Regions from separate parts of the Bradyrhizobium sp. 41S5 genome, predicted to be linked through region 1. Evidence: predicted binding sites of a transcription regulator. Region 1 holds the regulator's gene; the other holds the start of a gene.
The links. Region 1 encodes PhoB, which activates phosphate uptake and scavenging genes when phosphate is short. Its sites were predicted from a motif close to TGTCATNNANCTGTCAT; they were not measured.
Positions count from the first base shown of each region.

Region 2: the regulator PhoB is predicted to act here: its motif matches at 1,992-2,008, upstream of ugpB (sn-glycerol-3-phosphate ABC transporter substrate-binding protein UgpB).

Region 1 covers NZ_CP083721.1:1,037,785-1,041,992, reverse strand. The annotation lists gene HAP47_RS04940 (aspartate aminotransferase family protein) at 1-556, opposite strand, end outside; gene HAP47_RS04935 (GcrA family cell cycle regulator) at 1,043-1,555, shown strand; gene phoB (phosphate regulon transcriptional regulator PhoB) at 1,796-2,506, opposite strand; gene phoU (phosphate signaling complex protein PhoU) at 2,637-3,353, opposite strand; gene pstB (phosphate ABC transporter ATP-binding protein PstB) at 3,451-4,208, opposite strand, start outside.
Region 2 covers NZ_CP083721.1:260,419-264,626, forward strand. The annotation lists gene ugpA (sn-glycerol-3-phosphate ABC transporter permease UgpA) at 1-557, opposite strand, end outside; gene ugpB (sn-glycerol-3-phosphate ABC transporter substrate-binding protein UgpB) at 620-1,936, opposite strand; gene HAP47_RS01340 (CaiB/BaiF CoA transferase family protein) at 2,199-3,404, opposite strand; gene HAP47_RS01345 (organic hydroperoxide resistance protein) at 3,613-4,038, opposite strand.

The sequences.
Region 1 (4,208 bases):
CCGGCTCGATCAGGATGCCGGCGGTGTGCGGGCCGATCGCCTTCTTGACCGCCTCGATGTCGCCGTGCGGCACCTGGTCGAAGCCGTCCATCGGCGGGCCGAAACCTTCGAGGTATTTCGCCGAGCCGGTCGCAGCCAGCGTGCCCAGCGTGCGGCCATGGAAGGCGCCTTCGAAGGTGATGATGCGGTAGCGTTCGGGATGGCCCTTGGAGAAGTGGTGGTGCCGCACCAGCTTGATCACCCCCTCCATCGCTTCGGCGCCGGAATTGCAGAAGAACACGAAGTCGGCAAAGCTCTGCTCGCACAGCCGCGCGGCAAGCACCTCGCCGTCCGGGCTCTTGAACAGGTTCGACATGTGCCAGAGCTTGGTCGCCTGCTCCTGCAGCGCCTTGACCAGATGCGGGTGCGCATGCCCGAGCGCGTTCACCGCGACGCCCGAGGTGAAGTCGAGATAGCGGTCGCCGTTGGTTGCGATCAGCCAGGCGCCCTCGCCGCGCTCGAAGCCGAGATCGACCCGGGCGAAGACGGGGAGCAGATGCGACGAGGCGTTGGTCATGGCGTTCACTGCCGGTTTGAAACCGTCAATCGCCGCGCGCCTTGACGCCTACGCAGCAACCGCCAGCTTCGGAAAACAAAACGGCCGCCTTTGCGGGCGGCACGTGCGGGACATTCTATGCGGCGGCCGGTAAGTGTCAATCGCCAGGAGCCGGCCTTTGCTGGCCTTCCTGCAATGCGAAACCAGCGCAATCCGGAGCGGTGGAAAAGCCTCACAGCAATGCTTAACTTTGCGGGAACATGTGGACGCACGGCCGCGGACTCTTGCGCCAGAGTCACGCCATATTGTAGCGTTTGGCCTGTCGGGTACGACATCTCGTGCGGCAGTACTGGACCCTCTAAGTAGCCTTCGTGTCACGCGTAAACGTTCGGGCGCAACACCGTGCCCGGCGAGGGCTAAGGGATTCTGGCCGCAGGGATATTTGTCCAGATTGGCTCGCAGCGCCGCTCCGATGAGTGGCCGGCGCCATGCGAAAGGAAGAATGCGATGACTGTATTGACCTGGTCCGACGATCGCGTCGAGCAGCTGAAGAAGCTCTGGGAATCCGGCCTCTCGGCCAGCCAGATCGCGGCGGAACTTGGCAATGTGACGCGAAACGCCGTGATCGGCAAAGTACATCGGCTCGGCCTCTCCGGCCGCGCCAAGGCCCCCTCCACGGCTGCGCCGCGGCAGCGCAAGGCCCGTCCCGCCCAGCACATGATGCGGGTGGCGCGCCCGGTGTCGCGCGGCAACACCGCGCTGGCGCACGCCTTCGAGGTCGAGATGGAGCCCGATCCGATCTCCTTCGACAACGTGGTGCCGATGAGCCAGCGGCTGTCGCTGCTCGAGCTCAACGAGGCCACCTGCCACTGGCCGGTCGGCGATCCCTCAAGCCCGGAATTCTTCTTCTGCGGCGGCAAGGCGCTCGCCGGCCTGCCCTATTGCGCGCATCACTCGCGCGTCGCCTACCAGCCCGCCGCCGATCGCCGCCGGCCGTCGGCCAAGCCACAGATCAAGTAAGCACTCGGGAAACTGCCTGGACTGCAAAAACAAATCCCCGCGAAAGCGGGGATTTGTTTGTGTGATCGTAGCGCGGAACTATCCACCAGCGTCGTCCCGGCGAAAGCCGGGACCCGTAACCCCGAATGCGTATTGTTAGAAAGCCGTCTGGCCGCGTGCCCATTGCGGCGGCCGCGGCGTATGGGTCCCGGCTTTCGCCGGGACGACGCCGTGTTGCGGCTTGAGGTTGCCATGCAGGCCTTACGGCTGCGGCTCGGCCTTCGCGAAGCGGTCGTCGAGCGCATAGCCGGCGCCGCGCACGGTGCGGATCGGATCCTGCTCGCGGCCCGGATTGAGCAGCTTGCGCAGGCGGCCGATGTGCACGTCGACGGTACGCTCATCGATATAGATGTCGCGGCCCCAGACGCTGTCGAGCAGCTGCTCGCGGCTGAACACGCGGCCGGGATGCTCGAGGAAGAATTCGAGCAGCCGATACTCGGTCGGACCGAGATCGATCGGACGTCCCGAGCGCGCCACGCGGCGCTTCTCGCGGTCGAGCTCGATGTCGCCATAGGTCAGCACGGTCGCAAGCCGCTCCGGGCTCGCGCGGCGCAGCAGGCCCTTCACCCGTGCCAGCAATTCCGGCACCGAGAACGGCTTGACGATGTAATCGTCGGCGCCGGTGGCAAGCCCGCGCACGCGCTCGCTCTCCTCGCCGCGCGCGGTCAGCATGATGATCGGAAGCTGCTTGGTCTCGGGCCGCGCCCGCAGGCGGCGGCACAGCTCGATGCCGGACAGGCCCGGCAGCATCCAGTCCAGTACCACGAGGTCGGGAACGCGCTCCTTCAGGCGGGTGTCGGCATCGTCGCCGCGCCCGACCGTTTCGACATCGTAGCCTTCCGCATCGAGGTTGTAGCGCAACAGTGTCGTCAGCGCTTCCTCGTCTTCGACTACCAGAATGCGTGCGCTCATCGGTTCAAGTTCTCTCTCTGTGGTGATCCGTTGCCCAGACGCAAACCGAAACGCTTACTTTCCTGAGCATAATCCCCGCGGAAACGACTTGTCGTGAAGACAATCCGGCTCCGCGCTCGCGGATCATGTCCTAGGTACCCGGCACAGTGGTGGCAAAATTGGTCATGTCGCCCTTCGGGCGCTTGTCGGTGATCTGCTGGCCCTCGATCATGTAGAACACGGTCTCGGCGATATTGGTGGCGTGATCCCCGATCCGCTCGATGTTCTTGGCGCAGAACATCAGATGTATGCAGAACGAGATGTTGCGCGGATCCTCCATCATGTAGGTCAGCAGCTCGCGGAACAGCGAGGTGCAGATCGCATCGACCTCCTCGTCGCCCTTCCAGACGTTCATCGCCGCCGGCAGATCGTGCGCGGCATAGGCGTCGAGCACCGACTTGACCTGCGACAGCACGAGGTCGGTCATGTGCTCCAGGCCGCGGATCAGCTTCAGCGGCTGGAAATCGCTTTCCAGCGCCGCGACGCGCTTGCCCATATTCTTGGCGAGGTCGCCGATCCGCTCGAGGTCGGTGGCCACGCGCATCGCGCTGACGATTTCACGCAGGTCGATCGCCATCGGCTGGCGGCGGGCGATCGTCAGCACCGCGCGCTCTTCGATGACGCGCTGCAGATTGTCGATCTCGATGTCGGCGGCGACCACGCGCTTGCCAAGCGCGACGTCGCGACGGATCAGCGCGTCGACCGACTCGGTAATCATCCGCTCGACGAGGCCGCCCATCTCGGCGACCAGGCGGGTCAACTCCTGCAGGTCGCTGTCGAATGCCTTGGCGGTATGTTCAGAAGCCATCGCTTGTCTCCCTCATGATCCCGAGGATCATGATTTGGTGTCCTCAGTTTCGCATGATCCGATCGGAAAACCGGTGCCCACTTTTCCGGATCATGCTCTAGCCGAACCGGCCGGTGATGTAGTCCTGGGTGCGTCGATCGCTCGGCGAGGTGAAGATCTTGTTGGTGTCGTCGAACTCGATCAGCTCACCGAGATACATGAACGCGGTCTTGTCGGAGACGCGCGCCGCCTGCTGCATGTTGTGGGTGACGATCGCGATCGTGTAGTCCTCGGAGAGCTCCTGGATCAGCTCCTCGACCTTGGCGGTCGAGATCGGATCGAGCGCCGAGCACGGCTCGTCGAACAGGATCACCTCGGGCCGCACCGCCACGGTGCGCGCGATGCACAAGCGCTGCTGCTGGCCGCCGGAAAGCGACAGGCCGGAGGCGTTCAGCTTGTCCTTGACCTCGTTCCACAGCGCGCCGCCGCGCAGCGCCTTCTCGACCCGGTCGTCCATCTCGGACTTCGAGATCTTCTCGTAGAGGCGGATGCCGAAGGCGATGTTCTCGTAGATCGTCATCGGGAACGGCGTCGGCTTCTGAAACACCATGCCGACCCGCGCGCGCAGCAGATTGAGGTCGAGCTTGGGATCGAGAATGTTGGTCTGGTCCAGCATCAGCTGACCGGTAGCGCGCTGGCCCGGATAAAGGTCATACATCCGGTTGAAGATCCGCAGCAGGGTCGACTTGCCGCAGCCCGACGGACCGATGAACGCCGTGACGCGGTTGGTGCCCAGCGTCAGGTTGATGTTCTTCAGCGCGTGGTGCTCGCCGTAATAGAAATTGAGGTTGCGCACCGTGACTTTCGGCGGCGCTT
Region 2 (4,208 bases), 780 kb from region 1:
CTCTTCGGGATGCTCTGCAGCCCGGCAAGGAAGAACAGGAAGTTGTAGGAGATCTGCTTCCAGGCCGCGGCGAGGATGATCAGGGCCGCGGCCTGGTCGCCGTCGAGCAGCGGATTCCAGTCAACGCCCATCGCGCGCAGATAGCGCGACAGCACGCCGAGCGAGGGATGCAGCATGAACACCCAGAGCACGCCGACCACCGGCGGAGCGACGGCATACGGCCAGATCAGCAGGGTGCGGTAGAGCGTCGAGCCGCGCAGCGGCTTGTCGGCCATGACCGCGAGCAGCAGCGCGAACGACAGCGACGACACCGCGATCGCGAACGAGAACGCGAAGGTTCGGACGATCGCCGCGAAATAGGCCGGGTCCTTGAATAATTCGAGATAGTTCTCGAACCACACGAAGGTGGTCGAAAGGCCGAAGGCGTCCTGCAGCAGGAAGGATTGGATCACCGCCTGCGCGGCCGGCCAGTAGAAGAAGATCAGGACGATAGCGAGTTGCGGGGCAACCAGCGCGTAAGGCAACAGCTTTGACTGGAAAATCGCTTGTTTTTGCATGATCTCGGCAAAATGGCAGGCCGCGTTTGCGGCCTGCCGGTTGATGGCCTCAAGACATCATGTCAGTGGACAGCGGTCTTTTCAAACTGCCGCAGCATCTGGTTGCCGCGCTCGACGGCCGAGTCCAGCGCCTGCTTGGCGGTCTTCTTGCCTGCCAGCGCCTGCTCGATCTCCTCCGACCACATGTCGCGCAGCTGCACCATGTTGCCGAGGCGCAGACCGCGGGAGTTCTCGGTCGGCTCCTTGTTGGTGAGCTCGAGCAGCGGGGTCTCCAGATAGGGCTGGTCCTTGTAGAAGCCCTCTTCCTTGGCCTTGGCGTAGGCTGCCTTGGTGATCGGCAGATAGCCCGAGGCCTTGTGGATCCAGACCTGGCGGTCGGTGTCCGAGAGGAAGGTCAGGAACTTGGCCACGCCCTTGTATTCCACGGCCGACTTGCCGCCCATCACCCAGAGCGAGGCGCCGCCGATGATCGAGTTCTGCGGCGCGCCCTTGACGTCGGGATAATACGGCATCGGCGCGGCGGTGAAGTTGAACTTGGCCTGCGCCTTGACGTTGCCGAAGAAGGCCGACGAGGTCAGGTAGATCGGGCATTCGCCCGCGGTGAAGCGGCCTTCGCCGGTGTTGGTGCGGCCGGCGTAGTCGTAGGTCTTGTCCTTCTGCAACTCGACCAGGTTCTCGAGATGCTTGACCTGCAGCGGGCCGTTGAATTCGAGCACGGTGTCGAAGCCGTCGAGGCCGTTGGCCTTGCTGGCGAGCGGCACGTTGTGCCAGGCCGAGAGTTGCTCGAGATTGACCCAGGTGACCCACGAGCCGGAGAAGCCGCAGGTGGTGTAGCCGGCCGCCTTCAGTTTCTTGGCGTCCTCGAACACTTGCGGCCAGGTTTTCGGGATCTCCGCGATGTTGGCCTTCTTCAGCGCGTCGAGATTGACCCACATCACGGTCGACGACGAGTTGAAGGGGAACGACAGCATCTCGCCCTTCGAGGTCGAGTAGTAGCCGGTGATCGCAGGCAGATAGACACTCGGATCGAACTTCTCGCCGGCGTCGGCCATCAGCTTGTAGACCGGTTTGACGGCGCCGGTCGCGGCCATCATCGTCGCGGTGCCGACCTCGAACACCTGCATGATGTGCGGCGCGTTGCCGGCGCGGAATGCGGCGATGCCGGCGTTCATGGTGTCGGCGTAGCCGCCCTTGTAGGTCGGGATCACCTTGTAGTCGGACTGCGAGGCATTGAAGTCGTTGGCCAGCTTGACGATGACGTCGTTGTTGGCGCCGGTCATCGCGTGCCACCACTGAATCTCAGTCACTGCAAACGCAGGTGACGCGAATACAAGCGTGGCAGCGGCTGCCGCAGCAGCGCCGAGTCGTCTGAAAATCATCAAAAGCCCCTCCGGTTGGAACACCATCTTTCGTTGCGCGCGTTATCAGCGCCGAATGACGTTCAAATGACCGTATAAACGAAAGCCATGGTACGGGGGAAGCCGAAGCGAAGGGAAGCGCTAAAAAAGGCGGAGAACGCAGCCGCGTGCGTGCGGTGCAACGCCGGACGCGACGTTGCACCGCAGGGGGCGATGTGTTGGCTTGATGCGAACGGTGCCCATCCCGCATCACGTGCGGGACGGGCTTTGCTCGAATACGCCGCTAGCGCTTGCGCTGGGGACCGCAGACCACGCCCTTGTCGACCAGGCCGTTGATCTCGCCCTTGGAGTAGCCGAACTCACCGAGCACTTCCGCAGCGTGCTGGCTGAACTTCGGCGGCGTGCGGCGCAGGCTCGGCTTGGTGCGTTCGAGGCGGATCGGCGAAGCGACGCCCTTGTACCAATCCTTCTCAATGACGTCGCCGCGATGGATCGTGTGCGGGTTGGTCAGCGCCTGGTCGATCTTCTGCACCGGGCCGGCCGGCAAGCCGGCGGCGAGCAGCCGGTTGCACAGCGGCTCGGCTTCGTGCTGGCTGAACACCGCGGCAAGCTCGGCCCGCAGCGCATCGCGGTTGGCGATACGGTCCTTGTTGCGGGCAAAGCGCGGGTCGGTGCCGAGCTCGGGCTTGCCGATCTCCTTGGCGAGCTTGCGGAAGGTGCCGTCATTGCCGACGCCGATGAAGATGTTGTCGGTCTTGGTCGGGAAGATCGCGTACGGCACGAGGTTGGGATGCTCGTTGCCGGTGAGCGACGGCGGCTTGCCATGCATGAAATAGTTCGCGGTGTGCGGATGCATGATCGCAAGCCCGGTCTCGTACAGCGTGGTCTCGATGAACTGGCCGAGCCCCGAGCGCTGCCGCTCCGACAGCGCCATCAGGATGCCGATCGCCGCATAGAGGCCGGTCGTGATGTCGACCAGCGGCACGCCGATACGCATCGGGCCGCTCTCCGGCGAGCCGGTCGCCGCGATCATGCCGGTCATCGCCTGGATGATCGCGTCATAGCCGGGATTGCCGCCGCGCGGGCCGTCGGCGCCGAAGCCGGAGATCCGGCAATGCACGAGGCGCGGAAACCTCGCGCGCAGCACGTCATTGCCGATGCCCCATTTGTCGAGCGTGCCGGGCTTGAAATTCTCGATCAGCACGTCGGCCGTCTCGAGCATCTTCATCAGCACCGCGCGTCCGCCCTCGGAAGCGAGGTCGAGGCCGATCGAGCGCTTGTTGCGGTTGATGCCGACGAAATAGGCCGCGTCTTCCTCATGGAAGGGAGGGCCCCAGTCGCGCACCTCGTCGCCCGCGGGCGGCTCGACCTTGATCACGTCGGCGCCGTGGTCGGCAAGGATCTGTGTGCAATACGGGCCGCCGAGCACGCGCGTCAGATCGATCACGCGCAGTCCGGTCATCGCGCCCGTAGCCGCTGGGGTATTCATGGAAACAACCTTCGCTCAGTTGGGATCAGAAAACGAGGGTCCCAGAGCTAACGGTCTTCAGGCGAGGCAGCAATGCTCTGATCGGCGCAGGCCCATGCAGCAGGCGGCGCGTGCGTTCGCCAAGCGAACTGGCATCTGCAATGCAATGATCTGCTGAAGCGCAATAGTCCGCCACGCGGCACGTGGCGGACTATTGGCAGTCGGCGAGCTAGACGACGCTCAGCTTGACGTCGACATTGCCGCGGGTCGCGTTGGAATAGGGGCACACCTGGTGGGCCTTCTCGACCAGCGCTTCGGCGTCGGTGCGGGAAAGGCCGGGCAGCGAGACGGCGAGATCGACCGCGAGGCCGAAGCCGCCTTCCGAGCGCGGGCCGATGCCGACCGTCGAGGTGACGGAGGCGTCGGCAGGAACCTTGGGGCCGCCCTGCGAGGCCACGAACTTCATCGCGCCGATGAAGCAGGCGGCATAGCCGGCTGCGAACAGCTGCTCCGGATTGTTGCCGGCGCCACCGCCGCCACCGAGTTCCTTCGGGGTTGTGAGCTTGACGTCGAGCGCGCCGTCGAGCGTTGCCGCATGGCCGTCGCGGCCGCCGGTTGCCTTGGCGCTGGTCTTGTAGAGCACGTTCACAGACATCGTGGTCTCCCTTGGGTTTGGACTTCAGTTTGAATTCGGCGCGGCATGTATTGCATCCAATTAGATTGTGCGCAATATAAATTATGCGGCCTCACATTTAATTGTTCGCAATTGAATCCGCGGTCCTGTGAGCCCAAAATGACCGGGAACGAGATGGATTCGATGGGAAT